4 regions of the Dactylosporangium sp. NBC_01737 genome follow, and region 2 is predicted to be linked to each of the others. Evidence: riboswitches for the same ligand, from Rfam matches in the RefSeq annotation. Region 2 holds a riboswitch; each other region holds the start of a gene.
The links. Region 2 has a riboswitch for cobalamin ahead of OHA72_RS39875 (ribonucleoside-diphosphate reductase subunit alpha). Riboswitches for the same ligand answer to the same signal wherever they lie in the genome.

Region 1 (3,645 bases), 4.1 Mb from region 2:
TCACGAACTGGTACACGGCGATCGGCCAGCCGGCGCTCCACGCGCGCAGCGCCATCCCGAACGCGGCGGTCGACTTGCCCTTGCCCTGGCCCGTGTGGACGGCCAGGACGTGCTGCCTGCGGCGCTGGCGGGTGGTGAGCCCGTCGTCGGGCACGCTCTCGACCTTGCCCTGCGGCATGTTCAGCTCCCCACGGTGGACAGGGCCGACAGCGGGACGCAGTCGGCGGACAGGGCGCGGGCGAGGCGCCGGGCGAGGCCGAGCCGGACGGGTCCGGACTCGCAGTCCACGACCACGGCGGGGACGCCGGCGAGCGCGGGCGCGACGGTCAGCGGGTCGGCGCCGCTGGTCGCCCGGCCGTCGGTGACGATGACGAGCAGGGGCCGGCGGCGGGCGTCGCGGCGCCGCTCGCCGTGCAGCGCGCGGGCGGCCTGGCGAAGCCCGGCCGCGAGGGGCGTGCGGCCGCCGGTGCGCAGCTCGGCCAGGCGCAGCACGCCGACCTCGTGGCTGGCGGTCGGCTCGAGGACGGTCGCGGCCTCCGCACCGCGGAAGGTGATCATGCCGACCTTGTCGCGGCGCTGATACGCGTCGCGCAGCAGCGACAGCACGGCGGTCTTCACGACCGTCATGCGCTGCCGGGCGGCCATCGAGCCGGACGCGTCGACGACGAACAGCACCAGGTTGGCCTCCCGGCCCACCTTGACCGCCTCGCGGAGGTCCTGGGCGTGCACGCTGCGGGAGCCGCGCAACGCCGCGGCGCGCACGCTGTCGGGCAGGTGCAGGCTGACGAGCTTGCCGCCGGTGGGCTGCCGTGACCGCACGACCCGCCCGTGCCGCCCGTGCGCGGGTGAGCGCCGGCCGGCGTGGGCGCCCTGCTGCCGGTTGGCCCGGCCGCCGATCTTCAGCAGCCGCGTTTTGTACGGCGCCTGCGCGAACGCCAGCTCCCCCGCCGGCTGCGTGACCGGCCCGCCGGAGGATTCACCCGGCGTGGGTTCGACCTGCGAGGGCGGCGCCTGCGCGGCGTGATCGCCGGTGGGCGGCGGACCTGTCGGCGGCGGACCGGGGTTGTCCGGTGCGCCGCCAGGACCGCCGCCGCCGTCGCCGGAATCGGCCGGTTCTCCGGCGGTGGACGGGCCGCCGGTATCAGGGTCGTCGTCGGGATCGTCGGGGTTGGCGGGGTCGTCGTCGGCGTCGTCGTCCGGGTCGTCGGAGTCGTCGCCGAGCTCCTGGTCCAGGATCTCCTCCAGGCGCTCCTGATCCGCGCCCGGCGGGTCGAGCGGGTCGCGCCGGCGCCGGTGCGGCAGGGCGAGCCGGGCCGCGTCGCGCAGGTCGTCCTTCGTCACCACGGTCCGGCCGTGCCAGGCGGCCAGCGCGACCGCGGTGCGGGCCACGACGATGTCGGCGCGCAGCCCGTCCACCCTGTAGGCCAGGCAGATCCGCGCGATCCGGTCCAGCTGACGGTCCGGCAGCGTCACCCCGGGCAGCGCGCGCCGGGCGGTGGCGATCCGGGCGGCGAGCGCGGCGTCCTCCTCGATGAAGCGGGCCGCGAACGTCTCGGGGTCCAGCTCGTACGCCAGGCGCCGCCGCACCACCTCGGCCCGGGGTGCGGGCGTGGTCGGCGACGTGACCCCGACGACCAGGCCGAACCGGTCGACGAGCTGCGGGCGCGGCTCGCCCTCCTCCGGGTTCATGGTGCCGACGAGGAGGAACCTGGCGGCGTGCTTGACGGAGACCCCGTCGCGCTCGACGTGGGCGCGGCCCATCGCGGCGGCGTCCAGGAGCAGGTCGACGAGGTGATCGGGCAGGAGGTTGACCTCGTCGACGTAGAGCACGCCGCGGTGGGCGGCGGCGAGCAGGCCGGGCTCGTAGGCCTTGACCCCGTCGCCGAGGGCCCGCTGCAGGTCAAGGGTGCCGACGACCCGGTCCTCGGTCGCGCCGACGGGCAGCTCCACCAGAGCGGAGCGGCGGCGCGAGGCGGGCGTGTCCAGGGAGTGCGGGCCGTCGGGGCAGGACGGGTCGGGCGCGGCCGGGTCGCAGGCGAAGCGGCAGCCGGCGACGACGTCGACCTCCGGCAGCAGCGTGGCGAGGCCCCGCACGACGGTCGACTTGGCGGTGCCCTTCTCACCCCGGACGAGGACCCCGCCGATCGCCGGGGACACGGCCGTGAGCAGCAGGGCGAGGCGCAGGTCGGGCAGGCCGACCACGGCCGAGAACGGATACGGCGACGTCAACGGGCACATCCTTATCGAGCGGGTCCGCGCCCGCCGGTCATGGCATGAGCGGCCGGAGTCTCCTGACTCCCGGATCGCCGCCGCCCCCCGACCTTCCGGCCGTGTGCGGCCGTGGTCCGAGCCCTGGAGGGTGGCTCCCCGGTCACAGTGGCGGGACCGTCCCAGACTCGCACTGGGTTCCTCCCTATGACCGCTCGGGGTTCATCGTGTCCCACGGCTCCCAGTGACGTCAACGTGACCCAAATCCTTCGGTACCGCCGGACCGGGCCGAACAGGTGACGTGGGCAGGACCGTGGCGCACGCCCTCCTGTGTGTCGTGCTGACCGCAGGTCTGCTGGTCGCGGCCGTGCACCGGCGGCTGCCGCCGCTCGCGCCGGAGACGTCGGTGGCGCCGCCCGGCACCCGCGCCATGTGGCTGAGCGACGCGCAGGTCGAGCAGTACCAGCAGCGGGTCGTCGCCGACCCCGGGTTCGCCGACCGGCTCACCGGCCAGATCCAGCTGACCTGCGGATCCGCGACCAGCTGAGCGCCCCGATCGCGGCGGCCGTCCCCGTTACCGGAGGGCGGCCCTGCGGCGTTTCTTCTCCGGCTGCACCGGTGCCCGCCGGGCGGCGAGCCAGATCATGGCGCCGACACCCACGATGAGCAGCCCCGGCAGCAGCCAGTCGGTGAGCACGAACGGCGTCGCCGGGGTCGCGGGCGGCGGCAGCGCCTGCTGCGGCCCGGCGGTCGGCCCGGCGGTCGCCGCCGGGGCGCTCTCCTTGCTCAGCGCCCGGGTCAGCGCCTCGGACGGCCCGGCCGTCGGCGCGGTCCAGCCCGCCGGTGCCGCCGTCGCCGGGCCGCTGTAGGTGAACCGCAGCTGCCCCTTCACCGCCTCACCGTCGGAGGCGACCGACTGGTACGCCACGACGTACAGCCCCTGCTCCGGCCAGTGCGACACGGTGACCAGCGCCGGGAACCCGGTGTTGTAGACCTTCGGCTCGAACTTCCCGTCGACCAGGAAGTACTCCTGGACGGGCTTGTCCAGGCGCTTCGGCTCCCCGCCGCGCCACCCGCCGTCGACCCGCTGCCCCGACGGCGCGGTGACGGTGAACCACGCGAAGGACGCCGGCTGCTCGGTGAAGTACAGCGACACGTCGGCCCGCGGCTGGTCCACGGTGCTGTCCTGCACCGGGTCGGACATCGCCAGCTGCCCGTGCGCGGCCGCGGGCCCCGCCGGCAGCACGACGCCGAGCGCGGCGACGATCGTCAGCACCGCGAGCCGGATCGTAGTGACCGTTTTCGTGCTGCCCGATCGCATCGGCACATGATGCCGGGTTCCCCCGTGAGCGACAAGACGCTAAATTCACGTCCCTAACGAACCCGCCGCCCCGGGAGCCTGCTTCGTGCCTGCCGTCCGCCCCATCGTCGCCGCCG
Region 2 (3,645 bases):
GCTTCGCCAGGTCGGTGAGGTCGGTGTGCAGGTCGACCTCCTCGACCGTCCACGTGTTCTTGATGGCGTCACGGAACCGGTCGAAGAACTGCGGGTAGCGCATGGGCCGCAACGTCAGATCCATGCCGGGGTCCAAGAGGCTCACTGGCATGCCTCGCACGACTCGGGGTTCTCCAGCGAGCACGCCACGGCGTCTTCGGGGGGCGCCACCAGCGACACCGTCGCCTGCTGGATCCTCGTCGCGGGGCGGGACCGCAGGTAGTAGGTGGTCTTCAAGCCGGCCTTCCACGCGTACAGGTACATCGAGGAGAGCTTGCCGATGCTCGGCGCGCTCATGAACAGGTTCAGCGACTGGCTCTGGTCGATGTACGGCCCGCGGGCCGCGGCCAGGTCGATCAGCGCCCGCTGCGGCAGCTCCCACGCGGTGCGGAACAGCGCCCGGGTCTGCTCCGGCAGCGCCGCGATGCCCTGCACGGACCCGTCGGCGCGCTTGATCTCCTCCCGGATCTGCGCCGTCCACAGCCCGCGGGACTTCAGCTCCCGCACCAGCGCCGTGTTGATCTGCAGGAACTCCCCCGACAGGGTCTCGCGCTTGAACATGTTGGACACCTGCGGCTCGATGCACTCGTAGCAGCCGGCGATGGAGGCGATCGTGGCCGTCGGGGCGATCGCGATGAGCAGCGAGTTGCGCAGCCCGTGCAGGGCGATGCGTTGCCGTACCGCAGCCCACCGCGACTCCTGCGCCGGGGTGATGCCCCACAGGTCCGGTTGCAGGTCGCCGCGGGCGGCCCTGGTCAGCTGATACGCCGGGTGCGGCCCGTGCCGCTCGGCGAGCTCCGCGGAGGACTCCAGCGCCGTCAGGTAGATCTCCTCGGCGATGCGCGTCGACAGCTCCCGCGCCTCTGGCGCGTCGAACGGCAGCCGCAGCGCGAAGTACACGTCCTGCAGGCCCATGACGCCGAGGCCGACCGGCCGCCACCGCGGGTTGGACGCCGCCGCCTCCGCGCTCGGGTAGTAGTTGATGTCGATGACCCGGTCCAGGAACGTGACCGCGGTGCGGACCGTGGCCCGCAGCCGCTCCCAGTCCATGCCGTCGCCGGTCAGGTGCGCGGCGAGGTTGACTGAACCGAGGTTGCACACGGCGGTCTCGCCGTCGCTGGACACCTCGACGATCTCGGTGCACAGGTTCGACAGGTGCACGACCTCGCCGGGCGTGCCGGTCTGGTTGCTGAGCCGGTTCGACGGGTCCTTGAACGTCATCCAGCCGTTGCCGGTCTGCGCCAGGGTGCGCATCATCCTGCCGAACAGGTCGCGGGCCTTGACGGTCCGCACCGCCTTCCCCTCCTGCTCCGCTGCGCGGTACGCCTCGTCGAAGGCCGCCCCGTACAGGTCGGGCAGCTCCGGCGCCCCGGCCGGGTCGATGAGCGACCAGTCCGCGTCGGCCTCGACGCGGCGCATGAACTCGTCGGGGATCCAGTTGGCGAGGTTGAGGTTGTGGGTGCGCCGCGCGTCCTCGCCGGTGTTGTCCCGCAGTTCCAGGAACTCCTCGACGTCCGGGTGCCACGGCTCCAGGTACACGCAGGCCGCGCCCTTGCGCCGCCCGCCCTGGTTCACGGCGGCCACGGACGCGTCGAGGGTGCGCAGCCACGGCACGATGCCGTTGGACAGGCCGTTGGTGCCCCGGATCAGCGCGCCCCGCGACCGTACCCGCGACCACGAGATGCCGATCCCGCCCGCGAACTTCGACAGCTTCGCCACCTGCGCGTACCGGTCGTAGATCGAGTCGAGCTCGTCACGCGGCGAGTCGACGAGGAAGCACGACGACATCTGCGTGTGTGCCGTGCCGGAGTTGAACAGGGTCGGCGAGCTCGGCAGGTACGCCAGCGACGACATCAGCCGGTAGAACCCGATCGCCTCGGCGGGGGTGGTCGACAGCCCGCACGCGACCCGCAGCAGCCAGTACTGCGGCGTCTCCACCACCAGCCGCGTCGAAGGGTGCCGCAGCAGGTACCGGTCGGCGACGGTGCGCAGCCCGAAGTACTCGAACCGCAGGTCCGCGGTGAGGTCGACGGCGTCGTCGAGCTTGCGCGCGTTGACCGCCACGAACTGCGCGGTCCCGGCGCCGATCAGCCCCTCGGCGTGCCCGACCCGGATCGCCTGGCTGAACGACGCGATGCCCTGCCCGCGGACCTCCTTGTCGAGGTACGCCGCCAGCAGCCGCGCCGCGAGCCGCGAGTACTGCGGCTCCTCACCGATCATGTCCGCCGCCGTCTGGATCGACAGCCGGTCCAGTTCCGCGGTGGTCGCGCCGTCGTACAGGCCGCTGATGGTCTTCGTCGCCACCCGCAGCGGGTCGACGTCGTCGAGGTCGTCCGCCCACCGCCCGACCGCCCGCACGATCTTGTTCACGTCGACCGGCTCGGCCGCGCCGTTGCGCTTGCGGACCTGCATCTGCGCCCGTCGCTGGACCGGCGCATCCTGCGCGGTCGTCTGCGTGAGTGTCACCCTGGTGCTCCTCTTGCTCGTCTCCGGAAAGAGGCGAACGCGGGACACGCAGGCGGGGACGGCACGGCTCGCCTGGCGGTCCGGGCACGTCACAGCCGTCGGCCGTCCCACGCGGCCTCGGACCGCCGCACCCGGTCCTCCGGCGTGCGGCGCTGCTGGCAGGTCTTCGGACTCGCGGGCACGGTCACGGCGCTCGCCGCGAACCTCCTACCGGCCGTCACTTCCCAGGCCCGGATGGCCCAGTGTTCACTCGACGGCTTTCGTTCCTGCTCACCGCTGCGGGGCAGTCCCGGTCTCGCACCGGGTTCCCTCTTGCCTCGACCGGACTGGATACCCGGCCGAACCAGCTGCGCCACGGACTATATCTGGTGGCAACCGGGAACACGCACACCACATGTCGTGCCGGCGTGTCGCATCACGATCACCGGCCGCCGGGGGTCGCCGGCGGCCAGGATCGTCCCGTGGTCACGGGTTGGCGGTCAGGCGAAGTCGAACAGCGGCGGGAAGGCGAGCACGACGATCCACGCCCAGGCGGCGTAGACCGGCAGGTGGCGGGTCTGCCACAGCTCCAGGGCGGCGAACCTGCCCTGGCGGCGGATGAAACGCAGCAGGAGCAGTGCCGAGCCGGCCAGGTTGACCAGCAGGATCACGTTTTCGCCGAGGGCGGCGGCCTTGTTGGGGGTGGTGCCGAACTCCGTCACGCGGCCGGTGATCTCGATGAGCACCAGGAAGTCGATGGCGAGGGCACTGAGCACCAAGGCGAGCTGGAGCTTGTCGAAGCCGCCGGGCGGGGCGAGGGGGTCGCGGGCGGAGATGGAGTACAGCAGCAGGCCCAGGACCACGACCAGCAGCAGGTCGAACAGGATCAGGGCCTCGCGCTCGACGTCGATGCGGGAGGCGGTGACGCCGACGGCGATGAGGAACGCGAGCAGCACCGCCGTGAACAGCGGGGTGAACAGGCGGGTCAGGACGGGGGCGATGTTCTCCACCACGCTCTGCTTGGCCTCCACCAGCCAACCGGCGACGACGACCGTCGCCATGGCGCCGCACGGGATCAGCCAATGGCTGACGAACGTCTCGGGCTGCACGCCGATGGCCTCGAACGTGCCGAACATGAACGCGGTGAGGACGCCGCCGCCG
Region 3 (3,645 bases), 4.1 Mb from region 2:
TCCTCGGTGGTGACCGGATAGACCAGGGCCTCCTCGATCTGGCCTTCGCGCAGGTACGGCGCCGCGATCGACCTCGCGATGCTGCGTCCGTGGCGGGCGCTGTGGAACGCGACCACGGGCGCGGCGGTGACGAGCCGGGCCGCCTTCACCGTCATCAGCTCCGGGTCGCCCGGTCCGAGACCTACGCCGTACAGCCGCCCCGTCACCCCTGCACCGTCCACTGTGGTCATTCCTTCTCGTCCGCGATCGCGTTGACGGCGGCGGCCGTCATCGCGCTGCCGCCACGGCGGCCGTGCACGACCAGGTGCGGCAGGTCCGACGCCGCCAGGGCCGCCTTCGACTCGGCCGCGCCGATGAACCCGACGGGGATGCCGAGCACCGCCGCCGGTCGCGGCGCGCCCGCCTCGATCATCTCCAGGAGCCGGAACAGCGCCGTCGGCGCGTTGCCGACCGCGACGACGGCGCCGGCGAGGCGCTCGCCCCACAGTTCGAGGGCGGCGGCGCTGCGGGTCGTGCCGAGCTCGGCGGCGAGCGCCGGCACCCGGGGGTCGCGCAGGGTGCACAGGACCTCGTTGTCGCGGGGCAGTCTCGCCCGGGTCACGCCGGAGGCGACCATCTGCGCGTCGCAGAGGATCGGGGCGCCGTCGCGCAACGCCGCGCGGGCGAGGCGGACCACATCGTGGCTGTAGCCGACGTCGGCGGCCAGGTCCACCATCCCGCACGCGTGGATCATGCGGACGGTGACCTGGGCGACGTCCGCGGGCAGGCCGGACAGGTCGGCCTCGGCCCGGATCGTCGCGAACGACCGCCGGTAGATCTCCGCGCCGTCCTTGACGTAGTCGTACGCGGTCACGAGACCACCAGGTAGCCGTCGGCGGTCGCGAGCATCTCCACGTGCCTTCCCTTCGGTGCGCCGCAGCGCCGTTCGCAGCCGACCCAGTGCACGGGCAGGTCCCCCGGCACCGTGCCCGCCTCGACGGCCGCGCGGGCGTCGGCCCGCACGTCGGCGAGGGCCTTGGCGCAGCCGGGCCGGCCGGCGCACGCGGTGACCCCGGCCCACGGGGAGGCGGGGTCGGTGCCGAGCCCCGCCGCCGTCAACAGTGCCTCGACGGGTCCAGCTTGTGCGACGGACACGTCCGGCACGACGACGGTCCGCCACGGCGTGACGATGATCTCCCCCGGCGCGGCTTCCACGAGCGCCGCGGACTGTGCCTGGGTGAGCAGCCCGAGGGGGACGACGACGGTCAGCGCGGCCAGCCCGCCGGTCTGCGGCGTCCACCCGACCACCGGGCCGGCGCCGCGGTGGACGAGCCCCGGGCCGGCACCGCGGTGGACGAGCCCCGGGCCGGCGCCGTCGTGGACGGCCCCAAGGCCGCAGGAGGCGCCGAGCCGCGCCGCGACCCGCGCCGGGCCGTCGGTCAGCTCCGCCAGGCGCCACGCCGTGCCGCCCTGCTCGGCCCGCTCGGCCAGGAACGCCCTGGTGGCCCGGATCAGCAGGTCGGCCGGGTCGTCCCCGCCGCAGGACGTCATCGTGCCGGCCAGGGTGAGGCGGTCGCCGTGCAGGCCCACGTCGCCGCCGAGCGCGGTCACGTCGCCGCGCCCGTCGTCGACGGTGACCAGGAACCGGCCGGGAAGTGCGGCCAGGGCGGGGTCGGCGCACAGCAGGGCGTCGTACGCGGCCACCACCGGCCGCACGTCCAGCGCGCCGAGGCCGTCGCGGCCGCTGAGCGGGCTGGCGATGATGTTGCGGACCCGCTCGTGCGTGTCCGACGGCAGCAGCCCCACGCCGGACAGCCGCGCGGCCAGCTCCACCTCCGCACCCGGCCGCAGCGCCCTGACCTGGATGTTTCCCCGAGACGTCAGCTCCAGCGCCGGGTCGCCGAGGTCGAGCGCCGCGCGGCGGAGCACGGCGAGCGCGTCCACGCCCAGCCTGCCGCCGGGCAGCCGGACCCGGGCCAGGCCACCGTCGGCCGCCGCATGGACCTGCACGGCGCCCGGGCACCGGTCCGGAGCGTCGCGTCCACTGGCAGCCTGCACGGGCCGGATACTACTGCGCAGCACCTCGCTTGACTCAAGACAGCGCTGTCCAGGAGAGTTGGCGGTGCTGTACGGCGACGTGTGGAGGAAGCCGGTGTCAATCCGGCGCGGTCCCGCCACTGTGACCGGGGAGTGGACCTCCGACGACGGCCACCGGGTGACACACCCGGGAAGGCCGGAGGCGAGCGCCGATCCGGGAGCCAGGAGACTCTCCGACGCCGGACCTTTCCCGACCGACTTGGGGCGCGGACCCCGAGGGAGGACCCTGGCGTGATCCTGCTCCTGTCGACGTCCGACACCGACCTGCTCAGCGCCCGCGCGAGCGGCGCCGCGTTCCGGCTGGCCAACCCGTCCCGCACCGCCGTGGAGGACCTGCCGGCCCTGGCCGAGGGCGCCGACCTGGTCGTCGTGCGGTTCCTGGGGGGCTACCGCGACTGGCAGGAGGGCTTCGACACGCTGCTGCGGCTGCCCCTGCCCGTGGTCCTGCTCGGCGGCGAGCAGCTGCCCGACGCCGAGCTGATGTCGCACTCGACGGTGCCCGCCGGGGTCGCCGCGGACGCGCACAAGTACTTCACCGAGGGCGGCCCGGCCAACCTGGGTGAGCTGCACAACTTCCTGTCCGACACGATCCTGCTGACCGGGCACGGGTTCGCGCCCCCGGCGACGACCCCGACCTGGGGGCCGCTGGAGCGCCCCGCAAAAGCTGACGGCCCGACGGTCGCGGTCATCTACTACCGGGCGCACCACCTCGCCGGCAACACCGCGTTCGTGGAGACGCTCTGCGAGGCGATCGAGGACGCCGGCGGCCGGGCGCTGCCCGTGTTCGCGTCGTCGCTGCGCACCGCCCCGGCGGAGCTGCTCGACACGCTGCGGCAGGCCGACGCGCTCATCGTCACCGTCCTCGCCGCGGGCGGCACCCGCCCCGCCGACGCGCAGGCCGGCGGCGAGGACGAGGCGTGGGACGTCGGCGCACTGGCCGCGCTCGACGTGCCGATCCTGCAGGGGCTGTGCCTGACCAGCGCCCGCGACACCTGGGACGCCAACGACGACGGCCTGTCGCCGCTGGACACCGCCACGCAGGTCGCGATCCCCGAGTTCGACGGCCGGATCATCACGGTGCCGTTCTCGTTCAAGGAGGTCGACGCCGACGGGCTGACCGTCTATGTCGCCGACCCCGAGCGGGCCGGCCGGGTCGCCGGGATCGCCGTCGGGCACGCCCGGCTGCGGCACCTGCCCGCCGCGCAGCGCAAGGTCGTGGTGATGCTCAGCGCATACCCGACGAAACACGCCCGGATCGGCAACGCCGTCGGCCTCGACACGCCCGCGAGCGTGGTCCGGCTCCTCGACGCGATGCACGCACAGGGGTATCAGGGCGCGGACGGCTTCCCGAAGGACGGCGACGCGCTCATGCACACGCTCATCGCCGCCGGTGGGCAGGATGTCAACTGGCTCACCGAGGACCAGCTGCGGGGCAACCCGATCAGGATCTCCGCCGGCCGCTACAAGGCCTGGTTCGCCACGCTGCCGGCCGACCTGCGCGCCTCGATGGAGCGGCACTGGGGCCCCGCGCCCGGCGAGCTGTTCGTCGACACGTCCCGCGACCCGGAC
Region 4 (3,645 bases), 3.8 Mb from region 2:
CCTCAAGGGCTTGCGCGGGTTCAGGGCTTGCGGGAGCGACGGCGGTCGCGGACGGCGAGCGCGGCGGCGAGGACGAGCTGGCCGGCGGAGGCGACCAGGAAGAGCAGCGCGTCCCAGAACCGGGCCACGGGCACGGCGGGGTCGGTGACGGCGGCGACGGCGGTGCCCAGGAAGTGCCACGCCAGCGGCAGCGCGACGAACACGAGCACGGCGAGCATGGCGGCGTAGCCGATGGCGTACAGGGGTGCGTACCAGCGGGCCACGGCACGGTCGCGCGGATCCCAGCGGGTCTCGTCGGCGAGCCGGTCGGTGCGCCCGAGCAGCCGCCACATCCGGTTGTGCAGCAGTTCACGGGCGGTGGCGTGCAGGTCGACGCAGCCCAGGACGGTGGTGATGAGGTGGTACACGTCGGTGCGCAGGAAGAAGTACAGCTGCGCGAGGATGCCGAGCAGGGACATGAACGCGACGGCGAGGCAGGCGCGGCCCGCGACCGGGATGGTGCCGTCCGGCTGCCGGGTCAGCCACGCCACGACGGTGAGCGCCGAGGCCGTGAGCACGTCGGCGATCACACCGGCGAGGATCGGCAGGTACCGCTGCCGCCGCGGGACGACGACGAGCCCGTCGAGTTTCGTCTCGGCCACGAGAAAGTAGAGCCGGTGGCCCAGGTGCATCGAGGAGTGCAGGCCGAGCCGGCGCCCGGCGAGCATGTGGAACAGCTCGTGCAGCACGACGAACGGCAGCTGCCCGAACAGGATGGTCAGCTCGACGACTAGCAGGTAGTCGGTGAAGAACACGTTGCCGCGGGTGGGCGCGAGCCGCGGGTCGGCGACGCAGGCCGCGACGGCGGCGGCGACGAGCGCGGCGTAGCAGGCCCAGGCGACCGGTGAGAACAGGGCCGCGCCGAGGCGCTGCCAGCGCGGCGGGGCGGCCCGCTCCCCCGCGCCGTCGGGGCTCAGGAAGTCCAGGTCCCGCAGGGTGTCGAGGAACTCGTCGATGTCGACGGGTTCGCCGTAGCGGTCGGTGTACCAGGCGGCGGCGTCCTGCGGCGGGCGGCCTCCGGCGACCTCCCGGAGCAGTGCGGCACCGTCGGGCGGAAACACGCCGTAGGAGTCGCAGTCGGTGCGGCCGACGACGACCCGGTCGCCCTCGTCGAGGTACCGCAGGTCGTGCAGCGCCACTGAACCGGTCGGCATGCCAGATCTCCTCTGCTGGTGGGACCCCGGCCGGGGGTGAGGGTGGGTTGCGCCCCCGGCCGGGTGTCCCGCGGTGTCGGCCTACCGGTGTGTCGTCAGCCCAGGAACTCGGCGCAGCAGCACATGCCGTAGCAGTAGTTGTTGCAGAGCCTGGTCAGCCGCACCGCGCCCGCCTTGCGGACCACGATCTTCTTCATCTCGGTGCTGGTGCCGGTTTCCGTGGTGGCCTGTGCCATTGGGATTCGCCTCCTCAGACGATGGGTGGATCACGTTGCGTAATGAGAATGGCACGCAGCGTAACTATCGTGGAGTCACCCGGATGACACTTCGGCCCTGCCTAGCCGACAGCTACCAGCGGTCGTGATGCAGCGCCTCGACCAGCGGAATCCTGCTACGCCAGCCGTGCCGTTCGAGGTCCGGCACCGCCTCCAGGTGCGTCACCGGGCCGAGGCACAGCCACGCGACGGGGCGGATGCCGTCGGGGATGCCGAGCAGGTCACGGACGAACGGCTCGCGGTAGAACGACACCCAGCCCACGCCGAGACCCTCGGCGGTGGCCGCCAGCCACAGGTTCTGGATGGCGAGGCAGACCGAGTACAGGCCGGCGTCGGCGATCGCGTGCCGGCCGAGCACCGCCGGACCGCCGCGACCGGCGTCGTAGGTGACGACCACGGACAGGGTCGACTCCAGTACACCGTCGATCTTGATGCGGGCGAACGTCCCGGCGGCCGCACCGTCCAGGGTGGCGGCGAACGTGTCCCGCTCCTGCCGCACGTGGTCGTGGAACGCGCCGCGCAGGCCGGGATCACGCACGAGGACGAAGTCCCACGGCTGCGACAGCCCGACGCTGGGCGCCGCGTGGGCCGCGCCGAGCACGCGGTCGAGGACCTCGGCGGGGATCGGCGCCCCGGTGAACTGGCCGCGCACGTCGCGGCGGCGGTGCACGACGTCATACAGGTCGGTGCTCATGTGGGCAGGCTCCCGCTGCTCAGGCCGGCCCCGGCGCGGGGCGGGCGGTGAACGCGAGGCCGGTCTTCGGACTCTCGGATCAACGCCTGACCGTCCGCCTTCCCAGCCCGCAGGCCAGTGACCGCACACGTTGTCGCGCGTGCATGGACGGCAGCTCCCCGATCACCGCGGCGGGCCCGTGCCGGATTCACACCGGCTTCCCGATTCTCCCCGGTCGCCCGGGGCACCTCGCATCAGTTCATGCCGCCGGTGAGCTTAGACGCACAGCCGGAAGTGTGTCGTGAGGCGGCCGTCCCGCAGGAGGTGGAACGCGAGCGCCGGCGGCGCCTCCGGCCGGTCCGGTGGCTCCCAGGGCAGCAGCATCGTGGACTCGACGCCCGGTGCGGCCAGGACCGGCACGCCCGCGAACGTGCTCACCGCGGCGCTGTGGACGTGGCCGCAGAGGACGGCGACCACGTCCGGGTGCCGGCCGAGGACCTCGGCGAGCCGGCCCGCGCCGAGCTGGCGGACCTGGTCCGCGGCGGGCTTGCCGACCGGCACCGGCGGATGGTGGCAGCACACGAACGCGGGCGTGCCGGCGGTCGCCGCGAGGGTGCGGTCGAGCCAGTCGAGGGTGTCGTCGTCCAGCCGGCCCTCGGCATGCCCCGGGACGCTGGAGTCGCACAGCGCGAACACGGTCCCGGCGACGGTCTCGACCCGGTTCACGGGACCGGTCGCCGGCGCCTCGTCGAGGAGTTCGCCACGGAACACGGACCGGTCGTCGTGGTTGCCCGGCAGCGCCAGCACCGGCACGCCGAGCTGCTGGAGCTTGCCGAACAGCGCGTACTCGGCGGCCAGGCCGTGATCGGCGACGTCGCCGGTCACCACGATCGCGTCGAGCGGGCGCTGCAGGCCGCCCAGGTAGGCGACGACCCGATCGAGGCGGTCCGGCGGCTCCGATCCGATGTGGAGGTCGCTGAGGTGGGCGATGAGCACCCCATCCGGTTACCCCAGCAGCGCCGCGCTACCCGCGGCTTCGAACGCGGCGCGCACGTCGTCGGGGCCCTCGGTGAAGTGGGCCCAGCTGTCGACGTGGACGGGCAGGACCGTCTTCGCGCCGAGGAGGCGGGCCGCCTCGAGCATGCCGGCGGCGCCGAGGGTCAGGTCGGCGTCGCCGAGCAGGACGGTGCGGGCCTTGCCGCCGAACAGGATCGCGACGTCGACGGCCGGGAAGCGGTCGGCGATCCGCGCCACGACATCCAGGGAGGCGTTGTCGCCGCTGACGTAGACGGTGGGCAGGTCGTCGCCGTGCAGGACGAAGCCGGTGACCGGGCCGGTGAGGTGCTCGGTGCCGTCGGGGCCGTGCTGCGCGGGCACGGCGGTGACCCGCACGAGGCCGCCGCCACCGGGCCGGGGCAGGTGCACCTCGGTCCACGGCGGCAGGCCGACCGCGGGGCCGCCCAGCCGGGCGGCCGCTGCCGGAGTGCTGAGGATCAGGGGTACC

Region 1: linked by a shared signal. The riboswitch ahead of OHA72_RS59565 (VWA domain-containing protein) and the one ahead of OHA72_RS39875 (ribonucleoside-diphosphate reductase subunit alpha) in region 2 are both predicted to bind cobalamin.
Region 3: linked by a shared signal. The riboswitch ahead of cobN (cobaltochelatase subunit CobN) and the one ahead of OHA72_RS39875 (ribonucleoside-diphosphate reductase subunit alpha) in region 2 are both predicted to bind cobalamin.
Region 4: linked by a shared signal. The riboswitch ahead of bluB (5,6-dimethylbenzimidazole synthase) and the one ahead of OHA72_RS39875 (ribonucleoside-diphosphate reductase subunit alpha) in region 2 are both predicted to bind cobalamin.

The regions. Positions count from the first base shown of each region.
Region 1 is NZ_CP109153.1:12,907,387-12,911,031, forward strand. It holds gene cobO (cob(I)yrinic acid a,c-diamide adenosyltransferase) at 1-178, opposite strand, end outside; gene OHA72_RS59565 (VWA domain-containing protein) at 181-2,229, opposite strand; cobalamin riboswitch at 2,286-2,411, opposite strand; gene OHA72_RS59570 (hypothetical protein) at 2,510-2,755, shown strand; gene OHA72_RS59575 (copper resistance CopC family protein) at 2,783-3,529, opposite strand; gene OHA72_RS59580 (hypothetical protein) at 3,615-3,645, shown strand, end outside.
Region 2 is NZ_CP109153.1:8,775,289-8,778,933, reverse strand. It holds gene OHA72_RS39880 (ribonucleotide-diphosphate reductase subunit beta) at 1-151, opposite strand, end outside; gene OHA72_RS39875 (ribonucleoside-diphosphate reductase subunit alpha) at 142-2,451, opposite strand; cobalamin riboswitch at 2,646-2,868, opposite strand; gene OHA72_RS39870 (permease prefix domain 1-containing protein) at 2,985-3,645, opposite strand, start outside.
Region 3 is NZ_CP109153.1:12,859,685-12,863,329, forward strand. It holds gene OHA72_RS59360 (precorrin-2 C(20)-methyltransferase) at 1-230, opposite strand, end outside; gene OHA72_RS59365 (precorrin-8X methylmutase) at 227-853, opposite strand; gene OHA72_RS59370 (ferredoxin-like domain-containing protein) at 850-2,037, opposite strand; cobalamin riboswitch at 2,083-2,268, shown strand; gene cobN (cobaltochelatase subunit CobN) at 2,308-3,645, shown strand, end outside.
Region 4 is NZ_CP109153.1:12,616,412-12,620,056, forward strand. It holds gene OHA72_RS58100 (hypothetical protein) at 21-1,193, opposite strand; gene OHA72_RS58105 (hypothetical protein) at 1,289-1,429, opposite strand; gene bluB (5,6-dimethylbenzimidazole synthase) at 1,542-2,162, opposite strand; cobalamin riboswitch at 2,203-2,407, opposite strand; gene OHA72_RS58115 (metallophosphoesterase) at 2,418-3,137, opposite strand; gene OHA72_RS58120 (MBL fold metallo-hydrolase) at 3,147-3,645, opposite strand, start outside.